2 regions of the Rhodococcus sp. NFXS4 genome follow, and region 1 is predicted to be linked to the other one. Evidence: predicted binding sites of a transcription regulator. Region 1 holds the regulator's gene; the other holds the start of a gene.
What was found. Region 1 encodes LexA, which represses DNA repair genes until DNA is damaged. Its sites were predicted from a motif close to CGAACANNTGTTCG; they were not measured.
Positions count from the first base shown of each region.

Region 1 (4,756 bases):
CAACGCCATCGTCACCGAGGAGACCACGGCCGGTGGGTACAGCGGCATCGGGTTCACGCTGCACAACGACGTCGTCGCTCCGTACCTCATCGAGCTGACGAACGACGAGCAGAAGCAGCGCTGGCTGCCCGGCTTTTGCTCCGGTGAGCTGATCACCGCGATCGCGATGACCGAGCCGGGCACGGGCAGTGACCTGCAGGGCATCAAGACCAAGGCCGTCCGTGACGGTGACGACTGGGTGCTCAACGGCTCCAAGACGTTCATCACCAACGGCATCAACGCCGACATCGTCATCGTGGTGGCGTGCACCGATCCGGAGAAGGGCGCGCAGGGCTTCAGCCTGTTCGTCGTCGAGCGCGACATGCCGGGCTTCGAGCGCGGCCGCAACCTCGACAAGATCGGTATGAAGGCGCAGGACACCGCGGAGCTCAGCTTCACCGACGTCCGCATCCCTGCCGCCAACATGCTCGGTCAGGAGGGTATGGGCTTCATCTACCTGATGCAGAACCTGCCGCAGGAGCGCCTGTCGATCGCCGTCGTCGCGGCTGCCGCGATGGAGTCCGCGCTCGCGATGACGATCCAGTACTGCAAGGACCGCAAGGCGTTCGGCAAGCCGATCGGCAAGTTCCAGAACACGCGATTCGTGCTGGCGGAGTGCGCGACCGAGACGACTGCCGTCCGCATCATGGTGGACAAGTACATCGAGCAGCTCAACGCGAACGAGCTGTCGGTCCAGGAAGCAGCCATGGCGAAGTGGTGGACCACCGAGAACCAGGTCAAGCTCATCGACCGGTGCCTGCAGCTGCACGGTGGCTACGGCTACATGAAGGAGTACCCGATCGCCAAGGCGTACATGGACTCCCGCGTGCAGACCATCTACGGCGGCACGACGGAGATCATGAAGGAGATCATTGGTCGCGGTCTGGACCTGTAGGAACCTCGAACACGACGACGCCGGCGCTGGACATCCAGCGCCGGCGTTCGTGTGTCCGGAATCAGAGCTTGCGCATCACGGTGACGACCTTGCCCAGCACCACGGCGTCGTTCCCGGGAATGGGCTCGAACAGGTCGTTGTGGGGGAGCAGCCAGACGTCCCCACCAGTCCGCTTGAACGTCTTGACGGTGGCCTCTCCGTCGATCATGGCGGCGACGATGTCCCCGTTGTCGGCCACGTTCTGCTGACGCACGACCACCCAGTCACCGTCGCAGATGGCGGCGTCGATCATCGACTCACCGACGACGCGGAGAAGGAACAGCGAGCCGGACCCGACGAGCTCGCGCGGAAGCGGGAACACGTCCTCGACGGCCTGCTCCGCGAGAATCGGACCACCCGCGGCGATACGTCCCAGGACGGGGACGAAGGTCGGTGCGGGCAGGCGATCGTCGTCCGACGACGGTGTGTCCGCGCTGTCGAGGTGATTCGTGGTGTCCGTGGCGACGAGATCGTCCTGCGCGACGGCAGAGACCTCTTCGGGGCGCCCGTTCTCGCCCGGCAGACGCACGTCGACGGCGCGGGGACGGTTGGGGTCGCGGCGCAGGAACCCCTTGCGTTCGAGGGTGCGCAGTTGATGCGCGACCGACGAGGTGGACGTCAATCCGACGGCGTCACCGATCTCCCGGATGCTCGGCGGATAGCCGCGCTCGACGACCGACGCACGGATCACCTCGAGCACTCGCCGCTGACGTTCGGTGAGACCGGACTCGGTGTCGGCGGTCGTGGCCGAGCCGGTCGCTGACGCGCGCCCGCCGACCGTGCCGGATGAGCTGTCGTCCTTCATCGAGATACCTCCATCGGTAGCAGTGGACGTGGGGCAGGTGGTGCTGGTGTCACGTCCGTTGTGCGTGTGTCGAACCTAAACCGAAACGGGACTCGGATCAAACACCTGTTCGAAGCGTGTCGCGTGTTCGATGCACTTTGTCGGACCGGACTGCTATACATCGAACATGCGTTCATTCGAACGCGTGGGCGAATGTGTTGTTCGAACACCTCGGTGCATCGGCGACGCGGACGGCCACCGGCTATCCACGAGGAGTGGTTGCAATGACTCGAAGTGACCTGCTGACTGTCGGCACCGCACGTTCCATCGACATGCATGCACCCGTTCGCACGCGCTGGACCTGCGACGACGATTCCTACTGGGGTGTGGCCGACCGCGCGGCCGGGTCCACGACGACCGACGTGCGCGAGCGCACCACGGTCCGCCGCAGCCCCGCTCCGCGCGACTCCCGCCGCCCCGACGGCGGCACTGTCGACTACCGTCGCCGCTCGAACGGTGTCTCGCAGGTCGAACACCGCACTCGTCGGGGGCACGGATTCGCGACGCCCATCGCTGTGGCGCTGATCACAGCAGTGTCCGTTCTGGGGCTGGTGGGGTTGGCGAACATGCGCTCCGCCGACGTTCCGGCACAGCCGTCAATCTCGGAGCAGGTGGAGATGGGCGTCGTCTCCGGACGCTGACACCGGCCGGACACGCCCCCGGGGCCGCGGAAGGCCGTCCCGGTACGCTGGACACACCGAGAGCCGCCGTGGCGCTCGGGAAATGCCCGAGCCATCGAGGGGTCTCTGTCCGATGCACTGCCCGTTCTGCCGTCACCCCGACTCGCGCGTCGTCGATTCGCGTGAAGCGGAAGAGGGCCAGGCGATCCGGCGGCGTCGTTCCTGCCCCGAGTGCGGTCGACGCTTCACCACGGTGGAGACAGCAGTGCTCTCCGTCGTGAAACGCAGTGGCGTGAGTGAGCCGTTCAGTCGCGAGAAGGTGGTCAAGGGAGTCCGTCGGGCCTGCCAGGGCCGCCAGGTCGACAACGACGCGCTCGTCCTCCTCGCCCAGCAGGTCGAGGACACGGTGCGGGCTTCCGGGTCGGCCGAGATCCCCAGCAACGAGGTAGGGCTCGCCATCCTCGGGCCACTGCGCGATCTCGACGAGGTGGCCTACCTCCGATTCGCCTCCGTCTACCGCTCGTTCAGCAGTGCGGACGACTTCGAGCGCGAGATCGAGGACCTTCGTCGCCACCGCGCCGAGCACGATGCTGCCCTCGCCGAGGACGCGGAGCCCGCCGCTCAGCGGTGAGTCAGCGCCGCACCGCACGTCGGACGTCGTCGATGGCCTTGCGCACCCGCTTCTCGCTCACCGGGTACAGCGTTCCCAGGGTCTGAGCGAACAGGTTGACCCTCAGCTCCTCGATCATCCAGGCGATCTCCCGCACGGCATCGCTGCGGCCCACCGAGTCCGGTACCGACCCGAGCAGGGCGTCGTAGTCCGCATAGACGCGGTCCAGCACGTCCATCCCCGCCGCGTCGCGGCGAGCGCTGGACGGGAATGCGCGAAGTCGGCGCTCGGCCGCCTCGAGGTAGCGCGGAAGATGTGGCAGGTGCGCTTCGCCGGTCTCGAAGACGTATCCGGGGAAGATCAGCCCGTCCAGCTGCTGGCGCACGTCGTCCGCGGCATCTCCCGTCGCGTCGTCGAGTGCAAGGCGGACCCTCGTCGCGGCACCGAGAGATGGTTCCGCCACCCGGAGCACCGCGGCCGTCCGGCCGGCGAGCTCGCCCCGGACCGCCTTCTCCAGCACCGCATACGCCTCGGGCGTGGACACCGGGCCGCCGTGCTTCATCATGAGCTCGTCGGCCGCGAGGGTGCGGCAGTCCTCGACGAACGCCTCGATGCTTCCGTGCGGATTCTGCCCCAGCGCGAGCCGCTGAGCCGGGGAGCGTCCGGTGAGCAGGTTCTTCGTCGACAATGGGATGGCGTCGAGCAGGAGGCGTCGGGTGCCCTCGCGCATCGCTGCTCGCTGCTCGGCGGCGGTGCCCAGGACACGAACGGCGACCCCGCCCTTCTCGGGAACCAGGGCGGGATACCCGGTCACCTTCTGCGAGTTGACCGTTCGGGTGACGGTGGGCTCGAGTGTGCCGATGGTCTCGGACGTCCACCGTGTCACCGGGGCCTTCTCCGAGTCCTTGGCGGCGACGCCGACCGCAGCGGCCGCGGCAGCACCGAGTCGGGTGCGCAAGGCGGAGAGGGACGTGTCCTTGTCCAGTCGACGGCCGCGATCGTCGACCACCACGAACGTCATCTTCAGGTGGCGGGGCAGCGCGGACGGGTCGAAATCCGACGGTGCGATCGGCACGGCGCCCATGCGGGTGAGTTCACGCGACAGTGCGACCAGTAGTGGTTCCGTCCTCGGTCGCATCGCCGCGACGGCGGCCACCGCGTGGTCGGGCGCTGGGACGACGTTGCGGCGCAACTCCTTCGGAAGAGTCTTGATCAGGGCCGTCACCAACTCGACGCGCATGCCGGGGACGAGCCAATCGAATCCGACGTCGGCGACGCGGGGGAGGAGGGCGATGGGAATGGTGATGGTGACGCCGTCGTCCTCCTTGCCCGGCTCGAACTGGTAGGTCAGGGGGAACTGCGCCTCGCCCTGACGCCAGGCGTCGGGGTAGTCGCCCTCGACGACCGCGGCGGCGTCCGGGTTGACGACGGTGGCGCGGTCGAAGTCGAGCAGGTCCGGCGTCGTGCGGGACGCCTTCTTCCACCACCGGTCGAAGTGACGGGCCGACACCACGGTCGCAGGTACACGCTCGTCGTAGAAAGCGAAGAGGGTGTCGTCGTCGACGACGATGTCGCGTCGGCGGGCGCGCGACTCCAGTTCCTCGGCGTCGCTGCGCATCTCCTGGTTCGCGTGGAAGAAGCGGTGGTGCGTCCGCCACTCGCCCTGTACGAGAGCGTGGCGGATGAACAAGTCGCGAGACACCTCGGCA
Region 1 covers NZ_CP192221.1:2,113,492-2,118,247, forward strand. Annotated here, with positions in the region: gene J4E04_RS09920 (acyl-CoA dehydrogenase family protein) at 1-934, shown strand, start outside; gene lexA (transcriptional repressor LexA) at 996-1,778, opposite strand; gene J4E04_RS09930 (hypothetical protein) at 2,090-2,458, shown strand; gene nrdR (transcriptional regulator NrdR) at 2,571-3,068, shown strand; gene hrpA (ATP-dependent RNA helicase HrpA) at 3,070-4,756, opposite strand, start outside.

Region 2 (4,756 bases), 350 kb from region 1:
GAGCAGCCATCCCACATAGTTGGTCCACGGGATGCCGTCGAGCCCGGGCAGGGGAGCGAAGGGACTGCACCAGGTCCACTGACCGTCGGCCACCATCTGAGGGTCGAGATACAGATCCCACCCCACGACGCCGACGGTGGTGAGTCCCACGCGGGTGAGCACCGGTCGGCGCATCCGCTGCGCGACGACGGTGGCGGCGCACCACACCGGGTAGAGGCCGGCCGTCCAGGCGAACGGAACCACCACCGGCACGTGGGCCAGGGAGGGTCCGATGCGGTCCTGCGCGTACTCGTAGCACCCGAAGGGCATGCCGGTTCGCGTGCCGATGATCTCGGCCGTCAGGCCGATCCCGGCGGTGAGCAGCACCATGAGCGTGGCCCACCCGGGCCCGCGTGCGCTCGCTGCGTGCGTGACGCAGGCGGCGGCGAGCAGAGCGACGACACAGAACGTCACGGCGTCCTTGACGCCGCCCGAGACGAGCGGGTAACTGATCTGCGCGAGGACGGCCGCGACGGCGAAGCCCACCGCGACGGGTGTGGCTCGCCCCGACGCGCGGAGAGTGTCTCCCGACCTCATCGGCGGCCCGGGAGAGCGGCGCCCAGACGCGACGCCACGCGCTTCAGAGGACTGCCCGCGCGTTCGGCGATCGCGAGCCGGGCGGCACTGCGGCCGCTGGATCCGGAGACACCGCCGCCGGGGTGCATCGAGGCGCCGGTCAGGAAGAACGACGGGGCTCCGGGCACGGTCATGTCCGCGAGCGCCGGCATGGGGCGCCACATCATCATCTGGTGCAGTGACATCTCGACGTGCATCACGTTGCCCCCGACGAGCCCGAGTTCCTGTTCGAGGTCCCACGGGGACTGGGTGTGCCGCTGCAGAATGCTGTCGGCGAAGCCGGGGGCGTACTTGTCCACCTCGGCGACGATCCGATCACCCTCCAGTTCCGCCACCTCGGGGCTGCCGCCTCGCCAGCTCCGACCGTCGGCCAGTCGGTACGGGTGCCATTGCGACCACAGCGAGACCTGGTGTTCGCCGGGCTTCGCGATCGACGGGTCGACCGCGCTGAAGCTCATGGCCAGCACCACCGGCGCCGGCGGGAGATCGCCTGCCGATGCCGCTCCGTGCGCCCGACGGAGCTGGGCCCGGTCGTGTACCAGCAGTTGCAGTCCGCGGCTGGACGACTCGACGCCGGGAGCGCCGGGATACTGCGGCAACGACGACGTCGATGCGCGGACCACCATGCCGATGCCCGGCCCCACGTCGATCTGCCGTCGCCACGACTCCGTCGTCGCCGTGTCGAAACCGCCGGCGTCGAGGAGGTCGAGCGTGGTCAGGATGTGGCACCCGGCGATGACCGTGCGTGCGCGCACCTCCTCGCCACTCGCGGTGCGGACCGACCATCCGTCTCCGACACGCGTGACCGACACGACGGCGTCACCGAGGGTGACGGTGCCTCCGTCGGCCTCGATCTTCGTCTGCAGCGCGACGCTCAGCGCGCCACTGCCGCCGACGGCGCGGCCGGGCGGGGTCGTGTGCATCAGAGCGTTGAAGGCCACCATCGGGGCCGTGCCGGGCTCGGACATCGGCGGACCGGACTGGGCGCCGAACCACGCGAGAGCCGCTTTCAGGCGCTCGCTGTCGAACCACCGGTTCAGAAGCGAGTCGCCCGACGCGAGGAACTCGCGGGACAGGGCCGCCGCACCGCCGCTCGCGTCCATGCCCCAGAAGGAGGACAGCAGAGCCCTCCCGGTGGGCGGACTCCCGAACGACGTCATGACACGTGCGCTGCGGGGCCCCCACAGTGCGACGAACGCGCGGTACGCGTCCGCGTCCTTGCGTCCGCACGCCGCCTCGATCGAGGCACAGGTGGCGTCGAGATCCACGGAGAACACGATGCCCGGCTCGTCGGTGCCGGGCGGAGGCGGCGCGAACGCCCACGGGTCGCAGTCGAGATAGCGCAGGCCGTGATCGGCGAGACGCAACTCCTCGATGATGCCGGTCTGCCGGATCATGATGTGCGCGGACGAGCCCCGATCCACCTTGTGGCCGGGGAAGCGCTCGACCGTGGAGGCCGCGCCTCCGACGACGGTGTCTCGTTCGAGGACGCGGACGGACCATCCGGCATCGGTCAGGTAGGCGGCGGAGACGAGTGCGTTGTGACCCGATCCGACGACGGCGGCATCGATCACGTGGTCGGCCCCTCTTCTGTGGTGGTGTCGAGACCGAGTCCGGTCCCGGGTGTCAGGGGTAATTCGCGGCCGAGCACCGCGAAGGGTCGGGCGTCCCCGGCGAAGTGGAATCGGCGCACGACGTCCTGGAACCCCGTCCGCCGGTAGAGACGCCATGCTCGATTGTCCTCGCCGGTGACCTCGGGGGTGGAGAGCAGCACGGAACTCTCCCGGCGGCCCGCCATGAGGGCGAGCAGGAGCCGTTCGCCGAGACGGTGCCCCTGAGCCTCGGGGGAGACGTGCAGCTCGGTCAACTCGACGTAGTCCGAGAGGACCCGCTCGGCGTTCTCGGCGGACCACCCCGCTCGTCGCATTCCGTCGCGGACCTGCTGATGCCACCACTGATGTGGCGCTCCGCGATAGCAGTAGGCGATCGCCACCAGGTGGTCGTCGTGTGAGACTCCTCCCACCGCGCCCCACCCCGGCCGCAGGATGTGCTCCGCCCACATCGGCGCCCGATGCAACTCGGTTCCGCGCGGGTAGCCCATCGCGGCGACGTAGACGGACAGGGCTTCGGTCAACCGTCGGCGCATGTCCTGCGGGGTGAGTTCGATCAGACGAATGCCCTCGTCGGAGGGGCCGCCTCGGGCGTCGTGAACGGTACTCACCTCGATCCCTCGCATCGTGTCGGACGTCCGCGCTACAGTGAAGTCATCGAACACGCGTTCGAACGAATCGACCTCGGGTCGATCGGCCCGACATCGGGTCGATCGCGCGAGACGGTCCGGAGAACATGTCCGACCTCCATGCTTACATCGCGCTCGATCGGCCCGCTCAGGGGAGTAACCGACAGGCCGACGGTGTTGAGAAGGACGTGGGACGCCGATCGGTTCACGTGTCGGAGAGGGAGGCAGCGCAATGGCTCGGAGCACGGGTGGTCACACTGCGGCACGCCGCAGCTCTGCAGACCGCACGGAGGGTGGTGAGACGATGACGAACGGCACGGTGGTCTCGTTCGACGCCTCCGCGGCGCCGTCGCGCACGCACGCCCGCGCCCGCATGTTGCTGCGTCGTGCGGACGCCATTCTCGGTGACGCGGCCGGTGCACCGTCGGCGGCCGACATGTTCCTCGAGTCCTACGTCGCCGCGTTGCGCGGTGCCGGCGCCCTGCTCGACGCGGTCGATCCGGTGCCCAAGCGTGGGGCGTCCCGCAGCGCCTGGGTGCGCATGCGGACGGCTGCGCCGGAGTTCACGGAGTGGGCGTCGTACTTCGCCGCGTATTCCACTCTGCGTGCGTCCATCGAGGCGGGCTCGGCCGATCGGCTCGACGCGGCCGAGGCGGACGAGTTCTTCTCGCAGGTGGGACGCTTTCTGCACCGCGTCGAGGACCGTGTGACCTCGCGGTCCGACGCGGTCGCGGTGCCCGCGTAGACCTGGTCGCCACCACGGAGCGACTTTTTCTCGCATACTGGTGGTGCAGGTAGGTGGCTCGCCGCCGATTCTGCTCGTATCATCGACAACAGGTAGCCGGACCGATCGGCTACCTCTCACTTCTGGCCAAGAAGTGAGAGCCACCATCCAGTGCCGGGGGAGGTACCGTGCCACTCTCCGAGCACGAGCAGCGCATGCTCGACCAGATCGAGAGCGCTCTCTATGCCGAGGACCCCAAGTTCGCGTCGACCGTGCGCGGCGGACGGATTCGAGCCGCATCCACGCGGCGTCGTTTTCAGGCCGTCGCTCTGTTCGTGATCGGCCTCATTCTGCTCATTGCAGGCGTGGCCCTCCCGTTCAAGCCCGGTGGATTCCCGATCATCAGTCTCGTCGGCTTCGTGTTCATGTTCGGCTCCGGCGTTCTGCTCTTGCTGCGCAAGCCCACCGCGCCCCAGTCCGAGCAGTCCGAGGGCGACAACCCGCCGGCACCGGGAAGCGGCCCGCGCCGTTCCGGTTCCGCACCGCGCCGAGGTCCTCGCAAGGGATTCTCCTCGCGGATGGAGGATCGTTTCAAGCGACGGTTCGACCAGGAATGAGAGAGACCGGAGCGGTCACATCGATCGCTCCGATTCTCGCGTGAGGGGCAGCGCGCCTCTCACACCGATGCTGTGACACATCAGCGCGGCACCCACCACGGGTGCCGCGCTGATGCCGTTCAGGGACCCGTGGGTGTCGATCCCCCCACCGCGCCCCACCGAGGGTGGTCTCGGCCCCCAGATCCCCACCACGCCCCACCCGGCACCCCTGGCGACTCCGCCGCGCGCGGTCACCCGGGCCCGTGACGCGCGAACGTGCCGTTCGACCTGCATTTATCCGGTTCACGGGGGTCGCGGAACGGTGGGGGACACCTCCACTACGCGCACGTGGGTCCTCCCGCTGCCGGACCGACTTCGCTGCTCTTTGTGCGTGCGACCTGGCCCTTTAGTGACGAGTCACTGAAATGTTCCGCCGTGTCGATTGAATGTGGGGGAAAGTGGGGTAATGTGGCGGACAGCGGGGATCGATGGAGTCCCGCGAACTGCACGACACGGGGTCGAGGAGGTGCCGAGTGTTTCTCGGTACCTACACGCCCAAGCTCGATGACAAGTTTCGACTGA
Region 2 covers NZ_CP192221.1:1,768,205-1,772,960, forward strand. Annotated here, with positions in the region: gene J4E04_RS08280 (carotenoid biosynthesis protein) at 1-576, opposite strand, end outside; gene J4E04_RS08285 (phytoene desaturase family protein) at 573-2,189, opposite strand; gene J4E04_RS08290 (GNAT family N-acetyltransferase) at 2,186-2,761, opposite strand; gene J4E04_RS08295 (SAV_6107 family HEPN domain-containing protein) at 3,159-3,599, shown strand; gene J4E04_RS08300 (SCO2097 family morphological protein) at 3,767-4,195, shown strand; gene mraZ (division/cell wall cluster transcriptional repressor MraZ) at 4,708-4,756, shown strand, end outside.
Region 2: a site for LexA is predicted at 2,884-2,897, ahead of J4E04_RS08295 (SAV_6107 family HEPN domain-containing protein). Genes of this name have one in related genera too.